One region of the Desulfitobacterium sp. PCE1 genome, then DNA from elsewhere that is predicted to be linked to it. Evidence: riboswitches for the same ligand, from Rfam matches in the RefSeq annotation. Region 1 holds a riboswitch; each other region holds the start of a gene.

The links. Region 1 has a riboswitch for cobalamin ahead of DESPCE1_RS0113600 (ABC transporter substrate-binding protein). Riboswitches for the same ligand answer to the same signal wherever they lie in the genome.
Region 2: it holds a riboswitch for cobalamin, as region 1 does, so the genes downstream of both, DESPCE1_RS0105640 (bifunctional cobalt-precorrin-7 (C(5))-methyltransferase/cobalt-precorrin-6B (C(15))-methyltransferase) here and DESPCE1_RS0113600 (ABC transporter substrate-binding protein) in region 1, are expected to answer to the same signal.
Region 3: it holds a riboswitch for cobalamin, as region 1 does, so the genes downstream of both, DESPCE1_RS0116330 (AIR synthase related protein) here and DESPCE1_RS0113600 (ABC transporter substrate-binding protein) in region 1, are expected to answer to the same signal.
Region 4: it holds a riboswitch for cobalamin, as region 1 does, so the genes downstream of both, DESPCE1_RS0106670 (double-CXXCG motif protein) here and DESPCE1_RS0113600 (ABC transporter substrate-binding protein) in region 1, are expected to answer to the same signal.

Annotation. Positions count from the first base shown of each region.
Region 1 is NZ_KB913023.1:2,736,370-2,740,307, reverse strand. Features, by position in the region: gene DESPCE1_RS0113610 (ABC transporter ATP-binding protein) at 1-576, opposite strand, end outside; gene DESPCE1_RS0113605 (iron ABC transporter permease) at 578-1,615, opposite strand; gene DESPCE1_RS0113600 (ABC transporter substrate-binding protein) at 1,700-2,671, opposite strand; cobalamin riboswitch at 2,788-2,932, opposite strand; gene DESPCE1_RS0113590 (phasin family protein) at 3,077-3,376, shown strand; gene DESPCE1_RS0113585 (AarF/ABC1/UbiB kinase family protein) at 3,404-3,938, shown strand, end outside.
Region 2 is NZ_KB913023.1:1,137,565-1,141,502, reverse strand. Features, by position in the region: gene cobI (precorrin-2 C(20)-methyltransferase) at 635-1,378, opposite strand; gene DESPCE1_RS0105640 (bifunctional cobalt-precorrin-7 (C(5))-methyltransferase/cobalt-precorrin-6B (C(15))-methyltransferase) at 1,478-2,704, opposite strand; cobalamin riboswitch at 2,870-3,050, opposite strand; gene cbiD (cobalt-precorrin-5B (C(1))-methyltransferase CbiD) at 3,092-3,938, opposite strand, start outside.
Region 3 is NZ_KB913023.1:3,258,579-3,262,516, forward strand. Features, by position in the region: gene DESPCE1_RS0116320 (ABC transporter ATP-binding protein) at 1-125, opposite strand, end outside; gene DESPCE1_RS0116325 (ECF transporter S component) at 138-650, opposite strand; gene DESPCE1_RS0116330 (AIR synthase related protein) at 714-1,487, opposite strand; cobalamin riboswitch at 1,597-1,779, opposite strand; gene metK (methionine adenosyltransferase) at 2,088-3,278, opposite strand; gene coaBC (bifunctional phosphopantothenoylcysteine decarboxylase/phosphopantothenate--cysteine ligase CoaBC) at 3,284-3,938, opposite strand, start outside.
Region 4 is NZ_KB913023.1:1,346,629-1,350,566, reverse strand. Features, by position in the region: gene DESPCE1_RS0106675 (P-loop NTPase) at 1-508, opposite strand, end outside; molybdenum cofactor riboswitch at 717-849, opposite strand; gene DESPCE1_RS0106670 (double-CXXCG motif protein) at 1,010-1,705, opposite strand; cobalamin riboswitch at 1,847-2,026, opposite strand; gene DESPCE1_RS0106665 (DUF4491 family protein) at 2,218-2,502, opposite strand; gene DESPCE1_RS0106660 (sodium:solute symporter family protein) at 2,639-3,938, opposite strand, start outside.

The DNA.
Region 1 (3,938 bases):
AGTGATTCCTAACTCATCATGCCACTGACGGACATGATCCATGACTAAGATTTGGTGTCCGATATCCAAATAGGTGGTGGGTTCATCCAAGATGAGTATTTGGGGTTCCTGAGCCATGGCACGGGCCAGAGAGACTAGTTGGCGTTGACCGCCGCTTAGGGTGCTGACCTTTTGGGAGCGTTTATGCCAAAGGTTCAGTTTAACGAGTATGTTCTCCACCACAGCCTTGTCATGGTGGCCTAGATCGGCAAAGGGCTTTAACCAGGGATAGCGCCCCATGGATACGATCTGCTCTACGGTAAAGGGCAGGGCAGGGGTGCCTTCCTGCTCCAGGACGGCGATTTGGCGGGCCAGTTCTTTGGAGGTATAGGAGGAAAGAAGTCTGTCCATTAGTTGAACCTTCCCGGAGGTAGGCGGCTGAAGACCGCTGATGGTGCGGACCAGAGTTGATTTGCCGCTGCCATTGGGGCCGATGATTCCAAACATATCTCCTTGACCTATAGTGAAGGAGATATCTCGCAAAACAGCAAAGGAGCCATAATGTTGATTAAGGTTCTGAATCTCGAACACGTTCATCTTAACCCCTCCTTAAACCACTCTTTAAAAGATAAGCGAAAAAGGGAGCACCCACAAAAGCTGTAATCGCTCCGATAGGAATCTCCTGTGATTGGAGCAGGGTTCTGGCAATGGTATCCGACCACAAAAGAAAGATTGCTCCCGCTAAAGTGGATATCGGCAAAAGAATTCGGTGGTCAGGCCCTACCAGAAGACGCATAAGATGGGGAATAATAAGTCCTACGAAGCCGATGATGCCCACCATGGAAACAGCGGCGGTGGCCAATAAGGAGCCAACGATTAGAATGGCGATTTTTTTCCTCTCCACATTAATTCCGAGATGAGTCGCAGCTCTTTCCCCTAAAGCAATGACATTAAGCTCCCGGTTTTGAAAGAGAAGGTAGGTCAAGCCGATGAGAAAATAAGGGAGAAGGATAAGGACATTCTGCCAGTTGCTGTTGGCGAGACTCCCCATCATCCAGAAGATAATCTGCTGCATCTGCTCGCCGGAAACAGCAATGAGCAGGGAGAGAAAAGCGCTCAGTAAAGCCTGCACCACCACACCAGCCAAAATTAAGGTTTCCCGCTCAAATTGACCATGCTGTCTGGATAGAGAGAAGACAAAGGCCAATGAAATAAGACCCCCGGCAAAGGCGAAAAGGGGCAGGACCGATTGACCAAAGAAAGAAAAGCTGCGAAAAAAGAGGATAGCTGAGGCTGCTCCAAAGGCAGCTCCGGAAGAGACCCCTAAGATATAGGGATCAGCCAAAGGATTGCGCAGAATCCCTTGAAAGGCCACTCCTGAGGTAGCCAGCATAGCCCCCACGATCAAAGCTAAAAAGACGCGGGGCAGGCGCAGATTCCAAACGATGGATTCTTGGGCAGGAGTCCAGCTGGGGTCAAAGTTAAAAAAAGGCAGATGGCTTAAAATAATCTTCCAGGTAAGATGAAAGGGCAGGGAGACAGAACCGGTCATTACACAGATCACAACGGAAAGAAGCAGGAGAAAGGACAGGGCCAAAATCCATGTGATGCCTTTGGGGAAAGTTCTGGAATTCATCTCATGTTGTCCTCCTTAAATTCAAGTCAATAAGTCTCTCCCCATACTGAATAAAATATGCCGCTTAAAATAAAAGGCTGCGGGTTAGAAAAGATCCGGGTAAAGGGCTTTGGCGATTGTCTCCAGGCCGTCGATGATCCGGGGACCGGAGCGGGTAACCATATCACTGTCCAGATCGTAAATACGGTCATGGACAATAGCATCAATGCCTTGCCAAGCTGGACGGGCTAAGATAGTGGCCTTTACATTATCCATATAGTAAGAGTAGGTGCTCAGGATAACCTGAGGGTTCTTATCAATCACCTGCTCTTCGCTGTATTGTGCCCAGTTTTGGACATCACTGGCGATATTGATTCCCCCCGCTTTGGTGATGAGCTCATTAAGAAAAGTTCCTTCACCGGCGGTAAAAAGGCCCGGATCCACTTCAATCCATACCTTGACCCGGTCGGATTCCTTGATAGTCTCCACTTTATCCGCAATGGCCTGTTCCTTTTCTTTCATTCCCTGGATCACTGTCTGTGCCTGTTTCTGGGTATTGGTGATGTATCCCAGTTTCTCGATGGCTTGATACGTGCTTTCCAGACTTTGCGGGTTTAAATGAACCACAGGGATACCTAAATTGCGCAGGGAGTTGATAAAGTCTTGGTTATGCATCCCTGTAACAACCAAATCCGGTTTGAGCTGGATGAGCTGTTCCATATTAGGGTTTAAACTATCTGCAAAGACGTATTCCGCTTTCTCCTGGATACCCACCGGGTAATTATCATAGACGGTTAAGCCGATAAGCCTGTCATCCAGGCCCAGAGCACTTAAGATCTCCGTGGAGGGCGGGGCCAGGCAAATAATGCGCAGGGGTTCCTTTTCCAGGGTGGTTGCCACTCCTGTATCGTCTGTGTAAGTTAAAGGGTAACTTGTGGACTGGTTGGTATCTTGTCCAGCCGGTGTTTCGGGAGAAGCCGCACCTTGCTGTGAGGTTGGATTGCAGCCGCTGATCAAAAATAAGGTCACCCCTAGGGTTATGAGCAGGGTGAGCAGTGTCCGTTTTTTTCTATTCATTTGGGTTCTCCTTTCATGTTAGGGTGGCAAGACAAAATAAAAACCTTTTACCGCCAGGATAAAAGGTTTTTGCTGCACTATGTGGACTCTTGCAGCGCCTATTTCCTGTCCTCGAGGAGGGTCGCTGATGATTAGGCAGGTTCCTGACTTGGGAGTGATGACTCACTCGTTTCACAGTGGCGGGACCGTGCCGGAATTGAACCGGCTTCCCTTTTAACTCTATCCAAAAATGGATTGAGAACCTAATCGTACAGTATTGAATTAAGATCATTATAAGGCATTCACCTGACAATGCCAAGATGCACTTAGAGTATGCCTTCATGGCAAATAAAGAATCGTTTTCAGAAATCCCGTGAATACTAATGCCAGGACTCGCATAGAAATCATGACAGGGGGATGTATATTATGCAAGATATAGTAAAGAAAGGTTTATCCTTGGGATTAGGCTTGGCGGTCGTGAGCAAAGAGCAAATCGAGAAGGTCGTGGACGAATTGGTAAAGAAGGGGGAGCTGTCTGCCGGCGAATCCAAGGAATGGATGAATGAGCTGATCCAAAAGGGAGAGGATCAGCAGGATGAAATCTATACCAAGATTAAGGAACAAGTGCAAAAAATCCTGGCAGAACTTAATCTTCCCAGTAAAGCGGACATGGAAAGGCTGGAGAATCGAATCGCTCAATTGGAAAACCAGAAGCCTGGGGAATGAACTTGGGGATAGATTAGGGGTATTAGCATGATTGGCAGAAAAATTCGTCATGTTCATCGGTATAAGGAAGTTGCCACGGTATTGGCCCGTAATGGATTCAGCCTCATCCTGGAAGAGATGGGGCTTATTAATTTTATCTCTTATTCCAGGCGGATGTTGAGGAGAGAAGAAGAGGCGGACTCCCAAACTCTCGGTCAGCGTTTGCGTAAGGCCCTGGAGGAATTAGGGCCTACTTATGTTAAGATTGGGCAGATTGCCAGCACTCGGCCGGATATTATTCCGGATTACCTGATCACTGAACTGGAAAAACTGCAGGATCAGGTTCCCCCCTTTTCCTTTGCCGACGTTCGCCAAATTATTGAAACGGAACTGGGGGCCCTGCCGGAAGATATTTTTCAGCATTTTGAGGAAAAACCGGTGGCGGCTGCCTCTATCGGGCAAGTCCACTATGCTGTTCTCAAAACAGGGGAGAATGTAGCGGTGAAAATCCAGCGCCCTCATATTGCCCGGACCATTGAGACGGATCTGGAAATACTTCTGGACTTGGCTGCTTTGGCGGAAA
Region 2 (3,938 bases), 1.6 Mb from region 1:
CCGGAAGGTTTCTTGATCGGAGACTCACGTACTCCATAGCTCCAGGGCTGGTCAACTCGCTTTCTTAACAGCATCTGCGGCGGATGCGTATGCTTTGGGGAGTGCCGCCTTGAGCGAAACTGTCCACCGGACACTTTCGACGCCAAACCCCGCTGTTTTCTGCATGTGAACCGTGGCTACGCTATGTTAGGAAAGCCTCGTTGACCCGACCGCCCCTCCGCTTAAAGAAAGCTTGGCTTATGGTCAGTGAAGCGAAGCAGAAGCCTTAGCTGCCTTATACACAGTGAAATCCGTTCGCTTTTGTGCGTAAAGCTACTCTTGTGGGTCTTTCTTGCACTTCTTTCGGGTCTTTTTCTGTGTCCTAAAAAGATACTTAAACGAATACTTGAAAAATCGCCCAAGGATTTTGATTTACAAAAGAGAGCGAATTTAAGCGAGCGGGAACAAAACTTCGCGAAAAGACTGCAGCGGAGTCGGGTTGGAAACAGGACGTTTCCAACCAGCCATTGAGCAGGAGCGATTTGGCTGGGCACCCGACGGAGCGAAGGGCTTGAGCGTTAGTTTTGTCCGCGCAGCTTATTGAGCGAACGGTGTAAAGCAAAATCCTGGAGATTTAGCTTTCAAAGGGTCTTTCTCAAGATTGAGGTTTCTTACAAAGCACAAGACTTAAATAGTCCACTTTTTCCAACACTTCCTCCGGGCCAAGCAGGCGAACGTCTTCTCCTGCCTGACCTACCCGGGTAGCTAAAACTGCCTGTGACCCGGTTCTTTGGATATGATTAAGTACATCCGGCAAATTTCGCGATACTTTCATTAAGACAAGATTAGGATATTGCTCATACTCCTCTAAGCCCTCGATCCCCGGCAAAACCACTAAAGGCTCATCTCCCGTAGCCAAAGGCCAATTCACTCGAGCTGCGACTGCCGCCATAGCCGTGATACCTGGAATGGTCTCTATCTGATCCGGTTCAAGCTGATCTCTTAAGATAGCAAGTAGATAACTGTAAGTGCTGTATAAGGAAGGATCACCTAAGGTAAGGAAAGCAACGGAATGCCCCTGACAAAGCTCCTCCTTAATCTTCTCTGCCGCAGTATGCCAAGCAGCTTGAAGTATGCTCTCATCAGCGGTCATCGGCATTTCTAACTCTAAAATGCTAACTCCGGAGGGGCAGTGTGATTTGGCAATTTCCCACGCGACACTTTCCCGCTCCATCTTGGACTTGGGTATGGCGACCACCTGAATAGCTTGTAGAATTTCCACTGCCCGCAAGGTAATAAGCTTCGGGTCCCCCGGCCCTACCCCTATTCCGTAAAGCTTAGCCTTTTCACTGATCTGATTGTTTACTATGTTTGTGTCTTCGTTCCTATCCTTCTTCACTTCGTTCCTCCTTAGCTCTTCGGCCCGCAACCATCCCGCGGTTCTGGAGCTCATTTTCTTTTGAACGGGTTCTTAACTCCTTTGTTTGAAGCAGAGGCCTTAAATAATCCCCTTTCTTCCTGAAAGTATAAATACGGGGTTTTGGGCCTGGGCAAGATGAATATCCTTAATACCCTTCCAGCGTACAGCTTGGATCGAAACCACATCAACATCCTCATATTGCAAGCTTTTTAAGGCTTCCATACCATGAGCTAATGTCTCTAAAGTTACGGCAGTCAATACAACCCTTCCCCCAGGCGCCAAGGGAGCTTGAAGTAAAATCTCCCGAATCTGCCCATGACTACCGCCAATAATACAGACATCCATAGGGGGGATTTCCTGTAACGTTTGAGGCGCAGATCCACGAACCAGTCGCAAATTTCTTACCCGAAACTTCTCTTGATTCTTCAGAATAAGCTCCTGTGCCTCCGGATTTTCTTCTATGGCATAAACGCAGCCACGATGAGCTAAAAGCGCTGCTTCAATGCTTATGCTACCCGTCCCTGCTCCCACATCCAAGACCCGGGTCGAAGGGGTAATCTCTGCCTTAGCCAGAACTTGAATCCGAATCTCATTCTTAGTCATGGGAACATTGCCACGAACAAACTCCTCATCCTTGATACCAAAGCTCTTAGGCAATGAAAGCAAGGATTGAGCCGACTTATCCTCTGGATTTTCAGGGTAGAGGATCATCACCGCATTAGAGAAATCTTCTTCCAAATCCATGAGCTGATGAGCATCTGTATTTAACCAACGCTCTTCCGGATAAGTCAAGGCATTGCCAAGAGAGATCTGCGGATTGAAGTCATAGGTATGATAATACTCAGCAATCTTCTGAGGTGAGTTTTCACCGCCAGTGAGAACTCCCAAGGGGCGGCTGAGATGTAAAGGTAAGCAATTCAGCGGACGGCCGTGGACACTGAGCAACTCTGCATCCTGCCAGGGGATCCCTGCTCGTGCAAAAGCAAGCTGAATGGAGCTAAGGCCAGGCAACACCTGGATTTCTTCTTGCGGGAACTCCCTTTTCAACCAAGGAAGCAGACTATAAAAACCTGGATCGCCAGAAACCAGGACACTTGCCTTTTTTCCCTGCTGTAATACTCTCTGCAAGGTTTTCAAGGTTTCGGCTAAATTTCCACTGACCCGGTATGACTCTCCCTTGAAATCCGGAAAGAGCTTTAAGGCTCGTTGCCCTCCTACCAAAACATCGCTCTGATGGACCATTTCTTCAACAGCCTGGGAAACCCATGCTCTTGTACCAGGGCCTATCCCCAATATTTGGATCATCCCATCACCTTCCCCTTTGTTTAACCTATATTTCGTTAATTAACCAAGCCTTCGGCTTTGCCCAATTCTGCCGCGATTTATAGTGAAATAAAAAAGAGCCCTGAGCGGCTCTTTGGTTTTTCCCTTCGGTTATTCCGAAATAATCACCACACCCATCGCTCGTGGGCGTAATGCAATGTTCAAGGCAGGTCTCCTGACTTCCAGTCTTCATGCCTCCCCCCCTTCCCAGGATTATCCCAGTGGGCTATAAGGAGGCACTCGTGGTTCACAGTGGCGGGACCGCGCCGGATTTTCACCGACTTCCCTTTTCATCCTCAAAAGAGGAACCTTGAGTATTATCCGATTGTTGTGACAATTTAATTCGAATTACTAAGTTATTCTCTACTTTTACCTAAATTCCTTCTCTATCTGCGGCCAATGCCAAAATTCTTTGCAGATCTCTTTGGCCTGATCGTCCCAGGCAATGATCTCACCGTTAAGCAAAGTAAAGGCGGTTCCCACCTGCACTTCCCCATGCACATGCTCTTGAGCCCGACAACTCGCCCTTTCTGCTAATTTAAACAGAAGATTTCCCCAACCCTTGGTACGAATTTCTTCAGCAGCACCTTCAACCGTTGGATACTCCGCTATGGTCTGCAAAAAGTTCCGGTCAATACCATTCAGTGCGGCATGAGCCACTAAAATTTCCATCCGGGCATCGGCAACATGGGTATGGGTATGGAAAATCCCCCCGGCTACTTTAATCAATTTACCAATATGACCAAAGAGAAGCACTTTCACGATCTTGCGATAGGCAGCCTCCTCCAGCAGAAAGCCCACAAAATTGGCCATCTGAATAATGGCTTCCTCAGGAACTTTCAGTTCCGCCGTAGCTGCTCTGAAACCATAATTGCCAGGAGTTAGAACAATGGCTTTATGTCCATAAGCAACGGCTTGATCCAGCTCAGGCAGAATAGACTTCTTGAACGCTTCCTCTGACATAGGCCGAACTATACCTGTTGTGCCTAAAATCGATATTCCTCCCATAATTCCCAAACGAGGATTCAGGGTCTTCGAAGCAAGCTCTTCTCCATCAGGCACCTCAATCACCACCAGGACTTCTTCCTGGGGAAATACTTCTCGTACCGCTGCCTGAATCATTGACCGGGGAACAGGGTTAATAGCGCTTTCCCCTGGAGGAATCTGAAGTCCTTTTTTGGTAACGACGCCAATACCTTGACCCCCGCGAATGAGG
Region 3 (3,938 bases), 520 kb from region 1:
CCCGTGGGACCCATCAAAGCAATGAATTTTCCTTTTTTCACTGCCAGGCTGACTTGTTTTAAACTCTCGACTTCTGACCGTGGATAGCGATAAGAGACATCCCTTAATTCAATTACTGGCTTCACCCTAACACCCCTTTAGATCAGTCGGCTTCCTTTAAGTGCCTTATAGGCTAAAGCAGATACCGCAACATTCAATACCGATCCCAATAAAAGAAAAGGCATTAACCCTAAAACAGCACCCATACCGCCTATGGGGAAGACCGAAAAGGCAGCCACCACACCATTGAGGAGGGAGGTTATGATAACAGCGGGAATCAAACCGATTTTCTTATTGACAAGGCGATAAATCAACGCAAAGACAGCCATTTCTATGGCGATGACCAAATGCATAGGAATTCCCAGCGGAAAACCGACCACCGCTGAGGTCAGCAGATGGCCTATGGCAATAACGATACTGCCTTCGAGACCGCCAAAGGCTAAAGCGCTGAAAAAACCCGGAGCAGAATCTAAGGCCACTGTCCCCAGTGGGCTGGGAATTTTAATCAAGGCTCCTACCGCACTCAAGGCGATAAAGACCGCCATGATCGCAATTCGTCTGATATTTTGAGCTGATTTTTGGACCGTTGTTTTCTTTGCCGGCTCAATCATTGTTATTCTCTCCTTCATTTCTTTCATTAATTTGAATCTTTCCGCTAACATTTCTCTTGGATTTTAGTCTTCATTTCCTGTTTGGAGACCTCCACCTCCATCCTCTTCCAATCTGCCAATTTTATGGTTGGGTATCTTGCCAAAATCCCCTAATTCAATATCCTCTGATGCCGTATAAATGAGACAGGTTGAAGGTCCTGCTGATTTATGGATATCAAGTTCACATCGGGAATTTTTAATAAACCGGGCACCAATAGACCTGGCAAGGGCTTCGGCTTCACCCCTTATCCCCTGGGAGCCTACTGGAATAATGTCGTACACTCCAGGGACACTAAGCAATTTAACGACATGTACCCCCTGCAGAATGTCCGGATCTTCCGGGTTAGCCGCCTCAGTTCCCACTTTAGGAAGTCCCAGGCAAAACAGGCTATTGCCCGGCTTGGATCTACCAATGCGAAGTTTATCTTGATCGCAAAGCCCGATGGCCGTGATTCCTAAGCCCGTTTGTTTTGTAGGCATATTCTTTTCTGTGCTGATAGCCGTAGGCAGGGACATCAGGTTCAAAGCCCTTAGCTCTTCTCTCACCCCCTTCATTATTTCTTCCCCTGCGGGTATGGGGTCATTGGCAATGGCAATGCTCATCATCTGGGGAACCGCTCCAACTGCGAGTACTTCCATTAAGGCTACCCGGGCCGTCAACCTGCCGGTAATCCTCCAGGGAACTTTGACCACATCCAGCTCTTTCTCACCAATAGCACCGCATGAGTCGCAAGCTGCGACAAGGTATTGCGTATCATTCAAAGAAACCACCTCAACATCTCTTCCCTGATACCCCAATCCATTCAACTCTCCTCTCCAAATAGTTTTTCTGCAAAAATAAAAAGTCCATAGCCACCTCGCTTTTCCTTTCAGACAAAGCAAAATGACCATGAACTTTACCAAACTTCATGTGTTCCCGGCTCCAGGCAGGTCTCCTGACTTCGAGTCATTGTCTCATTGCTGCCTTCCCAGTTACCCAGTGGCATCCAACGCTGAGACTCCTCTTTACAGTGGCGGGTCCGTCCGGGAATTGCACCCGGTTCCCTATTCTCCCTTCTTGGCGAAGGGCACCTGAAATCCTTAAATTGTTAAAACCTACTGAATTCAGTTTAGCCGAAAATGTTATAATGTCAAGTCAAAATCTTTTCTATTCCAAAAAGCTGGATGCATTAAGTTTACAGCATGATAATCTATTAAGAAGGAGGGATTTTGGTGAAAGCGAAAATTTCAATTCTGGCTTTACTATTTATATTGATTTTCATAGGAATCTTTTTATTCAGAAGATTAAGATTCCAAAAATAAAGAGTTTATTCTATCTTCTAAACTAATCAAGGCCGAAGGATTGTTCCAATTGAAACAATCCTCCGGCCTTATCCATCTGCTTCTGAACTTTATACTCTATAAGCCGGCTTGCTCCCGCAGCGCATCTACCTTATCGGTCTTTTCCCAAGGCAGGTCCAGATCGGTACGGCCAAAATGGCCATAGGCAGCCGTTTGATGATAGATAGGACGGCGCAGATCCAAGGTCTTAATGATCCCAGCGGGACGGAGGTCAAAATTAGCTTTGACCAATTCCCCGATTTTTTCTTCATCAATCTTAGCTGTCCCGAAGGTTTCCACCTGAACAGATACGGGATGAGCTACCCCGATGGCATAAGCCAACTGGATTTCGCAGCGATCAGCCAGACCGGCCGCCACCACGTTTTTCGCTACATACCGGGCTGCGTAAGCCGCAGAGCGGTCAACTTTTGTGGGGTCCTTGCCTGAGAAAGCTCCGCCCCCATGGCGAGCCATACCGCCATAAGTATCAACGATGATCTTGCGACCGGTCAAGCCGGCATCCCCTTGGGGACCACCGATGACAAAACGGCCTGTGGGGTTAATAAAATAGCGTGTGTTTTCGTCCAGCAACTCTGCCGGAACCACGGGAAATACCACATGCTCCAGCAGATCCCGGCGAATCCGCTCCTGGGTGGCTTCCGGGTGATGCTGGGTGGAGATCACGATGGTATCGATACGGACGGGACGATTGTCCTCATACTCTACCGTCACCTGAGTCTTGCCGTCAGGACGCAGATAATCCAGGATATCCGACTTGCGTACTTCGCTCAAGCGGCGGGCCAGGCGGTGAGCCAGGTCAATAGGAAGAGGCATATAGCTTTCCGTTTCATTGGTAGCGTAGCCAAACATCATCCCTTGGTCTCCGGCACCAATGGCTTCGATTTCTTCTTCACTCATTTCTCCGTTTTTCGCTTCCAGAGCCTTGTCCACTCCTAAAGCGATGTCGGCGGACTGCTCCCCGATAGAAGTGAGAACGGCACAGGTATCCGCATCAAAGCCATATTTGGCCCGGGTATAACCGATTTCACGGATGGCTTGTCTTACCGTACTAGGGATATCCACATAGCAATTGGTCGTGATTTCGCCACTGACCAAAACCAGGCCGGTGGTAACCGAAGTCTCACAAGCGACCCGGGCATTGGGGTCTTTAGCAAAGATGGCATCCAAGATGGCATCGGAAATCTGGTCGCAGATCTTATCAGGATGTCCTTCCGTGACCGATTCGGAGGTAAATAATTTTCTTACCAATGAAGTCACTCCTTTTCACTAAGGCGCTCAGCAATCTCCTGAACCAGCCGCCGAGCTACGTCTAATTTATTCATTTGGGGCAGATCGATTTTTTTTCCATTCGGGAAAAGCAAGCTCACGATATTCGTAGGGCTGCCAAATCCAGCTCCAGGTTTGGTTACGTCATTTGCTACCAGCATGTCCACATTTTTGCGCTGCATTTTGGCTTGAGCGTGCTCGTAAAGCTTTTCCGTCTCAGCGGCAAAGCCCACAAGAAATTGGCGTTCTTTCTTCTTGCCGCATTCCGCCAAAATGTCGGGAGTGGGTACAAGCTCCAGAGTAAGACTTGACCCGTCTTTTTTAATTTTTTGTTCGGCATTGGCTAGGGGTCGATAATCGGCAACGGCCGCCGCTTTGACGACAATATCCATATGAGCAAATTCGTCCATGACGGCTGCATGCATTTCTTCAGCTGTCATCACGGCGATTCGCCTCACTCCCGGTGGGGTCGGCAATTCGTTAGGAGCGGATACGAGGATGGTTTCCGCACCGGCCTCCCTTAAGGCTTCAGCCACAGCAAAACCCATCCTGCCTGAAGAACGATTGCCCAGATAGCGAACCGGGTCAAGGGGTTCCTGGGTTCCACCGGCTGTGACCAGGGCTTTTTTGCCCGCCAATAAT
Region 4 (3,938 bases), 1.4 Mb from region 1:
GGAAATTGGCCAAAGCCGCGGCGATATTGGACGCTGCGTACATGGACATCCTCTCTCCCGAGGTAATTATAAAAACCTCATCCGTATATTCTCCCCGTAAAGGCATGGCGAACCCGCCGCAGACCACATCCCCCAGCACATCGTAAAGCACAATATCCGGTTGGTAGACTTCATATGCCTTCATTTCCGCCAAGGTATCAAAGGCGGTGATAATTCCCCGTCCGGCACAGCCGATACCCGGCATGGGACCGCCGGCTTCCACACAAAGAACTCCGTTATATCCCTCTTGCACAAAGTCGCACACCTGCAGGTCATCCCGTTTGCTGCGCACCAGCTCCAATACGGTTTGAATAGGCCTCCCTCCGGTCAACATTCTTGTGGAATCCGCCTTGGGATCGCAGCCGATCTGCATCACTTTATAACCCATCTCACTCAAGGCAACCGCCAAATTGGATGTGGTAGTGGATTTGCCAATCCCTCCTTTGCCGTAAATAGCTGCTCTGATCATTTTTTATGCACTCCTTATCCGGTGGAATTTCTCCCGCACATTCCTGCCGTTATTTTGGTTCAAATTTGACAGCAGTCAAATCAGTTGGCGACTACGCTGCCTGATCTGTTCGCCATAGTTTTCTCCTATAAAGAAAAAAAGCGGCTTGCCTTTCTAAAAGCAAACCGCCCGATAGCGAAAACAACAAAAGCCAGAGCCGACTCTGTCAAATTTGTCCTTTCTGCTTCCTTTTCATAAGTGAAGGCCAGCTGGTTTCCTAACTGACCCCGTGAGCGGTTTGCTCAGGCTCTTCCGTCATGAGAGATTCTTTTAGACGAATGAGCTCGGAAACTATTCAGTTTTGTCTTTATGCTAATAATCGGACAATCCGAAATTTTAATTCCCGATGTTTCTTCCCACAAACATAAATAACATAAATCAACAGAAAAATAAACATCCTGATTTTATTTTACATTATATCTAGTTATGTTAGGTTATCTTCCGCCCAGTTATGCAGCAGCCTCAAAGCACTACAATCTCAGTAAACATCAATCCTGTCAGCTCGTGTCTTTGATAGGCTTCAACAAATCTTTCAGAGCAATAGATATTAACACCGTAGCCCTTGGCCCTGAACAGATCTATTCCATTGAGAGACTCCCCCCTCAAAAAAAGGCTATCTCTCGATTCAATCCGCTCCTTGCTCTCGGCAAGGTATGTTTCATAGCCGCATTCCGAGCAACTATCGAGCAGAATAATGTTTGATTTTCTATAAAGTTCGGCGCACACATCAACATGAAGTTTGTAATAGGCAGGCGGGACTGTGGGTATTTTATTGACCCGGGTACCATGGCGCCGGAGCTCCTTGAGTTGCATATCAGTTAAATCATTGAAGGATAGCACAGGGGCTTTCTCTAGTCTATAGCCCGTAATCTTTTCTCTTTCCAGAACGTCTTTAGCTTTCTCTGAAATATGATTAATATAAAACCAGAGAAAATCAGGATAATTATCATTAGACAAAACAATAGGGGTATCTGTTCCAAAGTCATGCATTACGCTTTTTTTCCATTCTCTCTGGCATTTGGAGCAAAGAATCCATTTTCTTGGCCATTCGGTTACACTTAACCCATAGGCGTATTTTTTCTTGTTTCCTTCATCAATTTCTAAACAATAATATCGCATCTCATCACCTTCAATATATACTTTATGGACATCAACCATTTCTGGTGCTCCCTATAAGTTAAGCTTCTTAAATAATAAAAAAGAGCCGATGAATTCGGCTCCGGCAAACATCATGTAAAAAGGCAAAGATGTAATATCATACTACCCTTAAATTCGCCACACTTGTTCCCTCCCCGAAAACTTGTGCTTCTGGAATAGGGCAGGTATCCTGACTTGAACTCATCCTCATCCCTTGCCTTCCCGGCTTCGACCAGTGGATCCTCTAAGGGACTCGTCCTTCATACAGTAGCGGGGCTGTCCCGGCTTCGCACCGGAGTTCACTATTAATGCCATTAAGCAACCCTATTCCGCATCGTATTTAGCTGTTTTCCTTAACTTTCCCCTATAACCAGATTATAACAAGTACCCCCGTAAGTCAACAGAATATTTTGACACTTCACGGAAGTTCTATCGATTTAAAAATATTTTGCCCACAATAAAAGCATCCCCTATAAATAGGAAAATCCAGCAGCCCAAATTATACATCGATGCATAATTTGACCTCTTTTCCTTCACTTTCTGTTCGGATTGCTTGGAAACCAGCCTTTTTTCACCCGTTTTTCCTGCTCAAGAATTTCATGGATACTCCAGAGACAGGAGAAGCCTGTCACACTGACGATTGCGGAAAGCATATTATTCGTGATGAATAGAGAAGCGCCGATCAGTACCACCCCTGCGACCAAGAATAAGGGCCAGATCCTTTTTCCGAAATAGTACTCTCCCTTGATAACGATGGGATGAAAGACACCGATGATGATAAAAACCATGATTCCTATGATCACACCCTGAAAACTCATCTAAATCCCCTCCTATGTACCCTAGAAGTTTATTTTAATCCCATAACTCCCTTTTGTCACTAGCCTGTCACTCTGGATCTCCTAATAATAAAACCGAGGCATAGCCCCGGCTTTATACACATACAACGATCCAGCTCTACTTTGCAATTTGTCCTAATACAGAAGCCTCTTTATTTCCTGTTTGAATGGGCTGTCGATCAAAAATAGGCACCAATAAAAACGTAATTAAACAGACAATCCACTCCAGATAAATCACATGAGGGAACACCCTTATGACCGGGATAAATTGCCATAAAATAATTGCCGCAATCCCCACGAGATTCGTATAAAAAGCTGAACTCCTCCGGGCAAGCCCCGGCGCAAAAACAGTAAACAGGAATACAACGGTAAAAGCTGTGGTCAGGCTAAGTCCGATCATAATCGTCTTCAGAATCCCACTGATCGTCAAAGCTAAAGTAAAGGTCAGTACACCTAAAGCGATCACCGAAAACTTTGTCACCCACATTAAATGCTTCTCATCGCTATCCGGACGTAAAAAGCGTTTATAGATATCCTGGGAAAATAAGGTGGCGGAACCTAATAATAAACTTCCTGCTGTAGATACATCCGCAGCCCAAAGAGCGGCAAGGGTGATTCCGGCAAGTATCGGAGGCTGCGACATAATCATTTGGGGCAGCGCCAGGGTTGCACTCATATCCGGATACATTCCCTTGGCAGCAATTCCCATCAAGGCGGCGAGAAAACCTATGGGCAGCATCAAAAGCCCCCCAATGACAAACCCATTCCGTGCTGTCTTCGCATCCTTGGCACTTAAGGAAATCTGTACTGTACCTTGAATGGACATGGTTTGCGTGATCATCACGGCAAACCAGCCGGCAATGACAATCCAGCCCAGACCATCCACCCAATGAAAATACGGGACCTCTTGGGGAAGCTTCACAGCGATCTGTGCAATCCCACCTTGGTTCATGAGAGTGGAAATGGTCGCCACAGCAATTCCCAGATAGATCAAAACCACATTTAAGATATTCGAAATACCGGCGGACCACATTCCTCCGACGAAGGTAATTCCAATAAAAACAATGGCACTTATAATGATTCCCGACTGCAGCGTAAACACGGAAGGGAGCAAGGAGGCCAGGATCGCTCCGCCGGCAAGGTATTGCAGGGATGTTATGACCAGTTGAATGGTAATTTGACTGAGTACACAGATCACCCGGCCTTTAACATCATAGAACTTCTCAAACATCTCGGGAACTGTAGTGATATTCATACTACGGTATTTGGCGGCAGCCAACATTCCCATACAGATCGCCCCTGCACCCCAGGCCACATTATACCAGCCGGCAGCAAGTCCCACATTATAGGCCTGTTCCGCCACACCAATGGTCGAAGCCCCGCCGATGGCTAAACCTGTAATCAATACGGCAATGAGA